2 linked regions of the Catalinimonas alkaloidigena genome follow. The protein of the gene in region 2 interacts with the protein of the main gene of each other region in a pairwise test. Links are inferred from orthologs where the notes say so. Each region holds a gene or a part of one and is shown on either strand. Other genes may lie near its edges.

The links. Proteins that work in one complex are often made in the same cells at the same time.
Region 1: the proteins of BLR44_RS24800 (region 2) and BLR44_RS25445 interact in binary tests that used the Escherichia coli proteins (3 or more experiments, as listed by UniProt). The link is inferred for Catalinimonas alkaloidigena from one-to-one orthologs.

Annotation. Positions count from the first base shown.
Region 1 is NZ_FNFO01000013.1:144,104-146,877, forward strand. It holds BLR44_RS25445 (DeoR/GlpR family DNA-binding transcription regulator), read right to left. Parts: upstream 1,894-2,774; coding sequence 1,108-1,893; downstream 1-1,107. Other genes in the region: BLR44_RS25440 (HAD family hydrolase), read right to left, coding at 255-917. UniProt on the Escherichia coli protein: Represses ulaG and the ulaABCDEF operon. Two ulaR binding sites have been identified in each promoter.
Region 2 is NZ_FNFO01000012.1:211,079-214,320, forward strand. It holds BLR44_RS24800 (bifunctional acetate--CoA ligase family protein/GNAT family N-acetyltransferase), read left to right. Parts: upstream 1-330; coding sequence 331-3,042; downstream 3,043-3,242. Other genes in the region: BLR44_RS24795 (PAS domain S-box protein), read left to right, coding at 1-144; BLR44_RS24805 (HAD family hydrolase), read left to right, coding at 3,044-3,242. UniProt on the Escherichia coli protein: Catalyzes the acetyl-CoA-dependent acetylation of lysine residues of a large number of target proteins. Acetylates RNase R in exponential phase cells and RNase II.

The DNA.
Region 1 (2,774 bases), on a different replicon or contig from region 2:
CCGCGGGGCGGATTTTGTTGCCGATTTTGTAAAAAGTGACAACACGGCGGCCTCCTGGAAAAATACTACCGGGCACTGGACCTGTTCCGGGTGATTGCATGGCGTGATGCCCAGCCGGGAAAGACCTGCGGAGGAAAGGCAGCGCCGCCTGTTGGCAGACATTGCGCCGCCGAACGCAGCTTCCCCGATCCGGCTCCGGAATGGGGCAACGCCCTCACCATCTCCTGTATTGTCGCGCAAAACGCGGCCTGCGCTCAGATGTACTTTTCCAAGTCGGTCAACGTCACGTCTCGGAAGTCGGCATACGTGGCAACGGCGCCTTTGGCGAGCAGTTCTTCAGACGTTTGGGTGGTCGTAATTCCGATCACGTGGCACCCCGCCCGGTGGCCCGACTCCACACCCGCCAGCGAGTCTTCGAACACAATGCAACGGGCCGGCTCGAACCGCAGGGCCGCCGCGGCCTTCAGGTAAATTTCGGGATCGGGCTTGCCTTTATCGAAGTGTGCCTCGTGCAGGATGGTGGTAAAGTAACGGGTGGTGCCGGTTTCGTCCAGCGTGAAATCGACGTTCGCCCGCGGGGCCGACGTCGCGATGGCGTACGGGATCTGGGTCGCCTGCAACGCGTTCAAAAAGCCGCGCAGTCCGGGCAGCAGTTCGATGGTGTCGCGGTACATATCCCGGAACATCGATTCCTTCTCGTCGGCGTAGCGTTTGACTTGTTCCGGTGACATTGCCTCGTCGTGAAACAGGTAGGGAATCCACTCCCGGTTGTTGCGTCCGTAGACCTTCTCGCGAAGTTCTTGTTCGCTGAGCTCCAGCCCGTACTTCTCGGTAAACTTTTGGATCGATTTTTTATGCATCGGATTGCTGTCGACCAGCACTCCGTCCATGTCGAAAATGACGGCAAATTCTTTCATACAGCAATAGCAAACGGGGGCTGCCGGGAAGAGTTACAAAGCCGGGATCGGCCGGAGAGGAAGAAACACGTTCAGCGCAAAGGCATCCGTGGAATAGAGGAGGCTTATGACCACTCTGCTTGCGAGAAAAGGCTAATGCATAAGTGTAAAAGCATTTTGATTAATTATAATCAAATTTGATCATAATTAATCATGCGTAGTGACAGTCAATTTTTTGGGCTGTGAGCGCATCGCAAAGCGCTTTGCTGTCAGGATGATTATCCGTAATGAACTGGTGCAACTCGTCCGGGCGACACAGGCGCATCATCTCCCGGCGACCCATTTTGCTGTGGTCGACCAACAGCGAAACGTGGCGGCATTGTCCCATCAGCGTGCGTTCTGTCTCGGCAATCAGGGGGTGAGCACAGGTGACCAGTTCGGGCGTCACGCCACCCGCTGAGAAGAAGGCCCGGTCGGCGTAATACTCCCGCAGTTCCTCGTTGGTACGCGGGCCAATCAACACCCCGGAATCGGGCAGCAGCATGCCGCCGATCAGGAACACATCGGCCCCCCGTTTCTGGCTGCGGTGCTGGTCCAATTGGTGGGCGAACAACAGCGAATTGGTGATGATGCGGATCGGTCGGTCGGCCAGGAGCGGGGCCAGTTCCATCGTGGTGGTGCCACTGCCCACCATCACGACCTCGCCATCGTTTACTTCCGTTGCGGCCCGTTGGGCGATCCGTTGTTTTTCATGACGCAGCACTACCTGGCGATACGCAGGCGGGAGCTGATCTATAGGCGAAGCTTGGGTAGCCATCTGCCGGACGGTAATCCCCCCCCAGGTCTTCTTCACCCGACCCTGATCCACCAGCTGCGTGAAATCACGGCGGATGGTGGCGGGGGAGGCGTCGCACAAATCACAGGCGTCCTCGACGGACAGATCGACGTGCTTTTCCAAGTAATGGAAGATCAGTTCAAAGCGTTGTTCCTGCGTCATACCGCAAAGCTACCAAATCATAAATGATCAATTTTGATCATTTATGATTTAAAGTGATTGATGTATTTGGGACTGTCTAGAGGACTTGTCGCTGGACTGATGAATTAGTAATGCTAAAGGTCGTTTTGTTGCTGTGTGCTATGCCCCCAAACCAAAAGATCTATGGGTTGACGTCAGCCAACGACAGGACGAACAAAGAGCGCAAAAAGCTCAGGCAAATGAAGCGTACTGTGACGCACAAGTCTGGCGTGAAAGAGCTTGAAAGCAATGGAGCCTGCATTGCCCCTCCGATATGGAAGAAGCAGTTAAGTTTTCAAAAGAAAAACGTGTGTACTTGCTCCGTCTCTCTAGCAGGAAATCAGTTGCGCAACTGCCCGCTCGCCTTTTCATCCGGGCGCCGGTCTATTCTATCGTGAAGGGTCTAACGAGCAGAATGAGAAACTGACTCAAAAGAAAAGTCAAACAACAGTCCGGTGATCGACGTGAACTGTAGGTAGAGAAGTCTCGTGGCACCGAAGTGCAAACGTAACAGCTTGGGGATGTCGTGATGCACCCGACTGAAGAAGCAAACCGTACCGGAGCGAAAGCGCCATCGGCCCACCGGTGGTTGTATGTCGAAAGGCGAAGGTACGTTGACGCTGCAACACAAGTGGATAAGTGTACCGGCTATCAGCAAGAGAATACGAGTCAGTCTTACGGATACGACGGAGAAAAAAGGGTGAGGAGCCAGCGCAATCCTGGGCGGTTGCCAAGGTGAGGGTTGGGCCTGTGCGGTGGCGTGATGCAGCAACCGGCACGGTAGTGACTCTCCCAAAATGAGATCCCAAAGTACCGCTACATGACTCGCCGGGGGAAGCCGAAACTGCCGCTAGTGCCACTGT
Region 2 (3,242 bases):
CAGGGCGAAACGGTGAAAGAACGGATCACGCCGGCGGAAGGGCTTCCGCTGGAAGTTACGCTGTCGCCTCTACGGAACCGGCAGAACGAAATTGTGGGTGCTATTTCCTGCACCAAGGAGGTTTCTGAACGCAGACCCTCCTGACAACGGCGCCCTCGGTAATTTCCACCACACAGCGTTATATCGGGCCTGGCTCACAGAGAGTCGGGCCTTTCTTTTTGGTTTTATGGCTTGCATGCCGCGCCCGATTCGCCTAAACTGCTTGCGGAAACGAAACGGAGACGGTCTGCCTTTCGGGTCCACCTCCTGCGAACCTGTCCCGTTGTGCCCATGCCTGCCAGCCTGCATCCTTTGTTTCAGCCGAAATCCGTAGCCCTGATCGGCGCCTCGGAAAAGCCCGACAGCGTGGGTCGGAAATTGTTTTACAACCTGATCACACAACCCTTCGGCGGCACGCTCTATCCCGTCAACCCGAAGCGGCGCAGCGTACTGGGCATCCGCACCTACGCATCGATCGGTGAGCTGCCCGAGCGCATCGATCTGGCCATTGTTGCAACTCCGGCGGCCACGGTGCCCGATGTCCTGGAAGCGTGCGGTCAGGCGGGCGTGCGCAGCGCGATTGTGGTGGCGCGGGGGTTTCGGGAATCGGGGCAACCCGAAGGGCTAGCGCGTGAGGCGGCCTTGCAGCAGATCGTCCGGCGGTACAACATCCGGTTGCTGGGACCCAACTCCATCGGGTTGGTACGCCCTCACGTTGGTCTGAATGCCTCGTTCATTCGGCCGGTGGCGCAACCGGGACACGTGGCGTTTCTCAGCCAGAGCGGCTCGCTGGGCGACGCCATCCTGGACTGGAGCGCCCAGCGGAACATCGGCTTCAGCGCATTTGTGTCGCCCGGGTCCATGCTCGACCTCGATTGGGGCGACCTGATCACGTACTTCGGTGACGATCCGCAGACCAAAGCCATTCTGCTCTACATCGAAACGCTGCCCAATGTGTCGCGCTTTTTGTCGGCCGCCCGGGAAGTTTCCTATACCAAACCGATCATCGCGATCAAAGGCGGACGCACCGAAGGCGGCAGTCGGGTCACCGCGACGCACACCGGAGCCATGACGAGCCAGGACGCCATTTTCGATGCGGCCTTCCGGCGTAGCGGCATCCTCCGGGTCGAAACCATCGCCGAGCTGTTTTCCATGGCGGCCGTGCTGGCCAACCAACCCCGCCCCCGCGACCGGCGGCTGGCAATTGTGAGTAACGCAGGCGGGCCGGCCATTCTGGCGACGGATGCCCTCCTGGCGGGCGGCGGTAAGCTGGCTACCTTTTCGGACACCACGCGGCAGGCGCTCGACCGAGCGCAGGTCTACCATCCGGAAAATCCGCTGAACCTCTTTCGCGACGCCAGCCCTACCCATTACGCGCAGGCGGTCGACACGGTGCTGAACGATCCGCAGGTCGACGGCCTCCTGGCCATTCTGACGCCCCAGGAGTCGGCACGGCCGGAAGCCATCGCCGCGGCCCTGCAACGCACGCTGGCACATGTCAAAAAGCCGGTTCTGACCTGCTGGATGGGCGGCGCTTACGTTGAAAAGGCCAACGAACAGTTGAGCCAGGCGGGCATTCCGACGTTTAATTACCCCGAAACGGCCGTGCGGGCGTTCAATTACCTGTGGCGGTACGCCTACAACCTGCGTGGGATCTACGAAACACCCCGCCCCGCGACTCAACTGCTAACGACACCCGCAGCCGACCCCGCCCCGCCGCGGGAACTGGAGCTGTTCCACCGCGCCCGGCAAGTCGGCGATACGCTGCTGAACGCCGCCCGCGACACGGCCCAGACCGTATTGCCGGAAGTCGAAGCCAAACAGCTGCTGGCCGCCTATGGCATTCCGGTGGTGGAGGCCTTTCGTGCCCGTACCGAAGACGATGCCGTGCAACAGGCCGAACGGCTAGGCTTTCCGGTGGTGCTCAAGGTAGACTCCACCCAGATCGTTCACAAGGCCGAAGCGGGCGGCGTTCTGCTCTCGGTGCCCGACGCCGACTCGGTACGACTGGCCTACCGGCGCATCGAGCGGACCGTCAGCGAACGGGTGCGCCCGGAGGCGTTTGAGGGCGTTCTGGTGCAGAAAATGTACTACTACCGGGGGCTGGAAATCATCCTGGGCAGTTCGGTCGACGACGGCTTCGGGCCGGTGCTGCTGTTCGGAAACGGCGGACGCGTGGCCGAAGTCTACGACGACAAGGCGCTGGCCCTGCCACCACTCAACACCACGCTGGCGCGACGGCTGATGGAGCAGACCCGGATTTTTCGCGCCCTGCGCGACCGCTTTACGCCCGAAGTCGTGGAACAACTGGAACAAGTCGGCGTGCTATTCAGCCAGTTGGTTGTAGATCACCCGCGCATCCGCGAAGTCGACGTCAACCCACTGGCGGTGTCGTCGCGGGGCGTGATGGTGCTCGACGCCCACATCGAATTGCACCCCTGGTCGGTGCCCGACGACGCCCTGCCCCGGCCGGTGATTCGCCCGTACCCCACGCAATATGAACAGGCCGTTACCCTGACAGACGGCACCGCGTTGTTGATCCGTCCCATTCGGCCGGAGGACGAACCCCAAATGGTCAAGTTTCACCAGACCCTGTCGGACCAGACCATCTACCTCCGGTTTTTCTTCCGCTTCGCGTACGAACAGCGGGTCTCCCACGACCGCATGGCCCGTTTGTGTTTTGCCGACTACGACCGTGAGTTGACGCTGGTCGCCGAATACCCCGCCGCTAATCGCATTGTGGGGGCCGGGCAACTGTTCAAAACCCGCCAGGAAGACGAAGCCGAGTTTGCTCTTCTGCTGAGCGACGATTTTCAACGGCGTGGGTTGGGCAGTACTCTGCTGCGTACGCTGGTCGCCATCGGCAAACGGGAAGGCTTCCATACGCTGCGCGCCGACATCATGACCGAGAACACCGGCATGCAGCAACTGGCGCGTAAAGTGGGGTTTCAGGTCCGGTTCGATGCCGACGAAGGGGTGATGAAAGCAACCCTGCAATTTTAAAATGGCCCACGTGACCTCCCGCCGTTATGATACTGACAAACTCCTGGTCATTCTCGACTTGGACGAAACGCTGATTTTCGCCACGTCGACGCCCCACGATACAGCGTGGCATTTCGAGGCAGGTCCCTACAAAGTGTATCGCCGTCCTCATGCCGCTGCGTTTTTAGCGACACTGGCCGCACATTTCGAGGTGGCCGTCT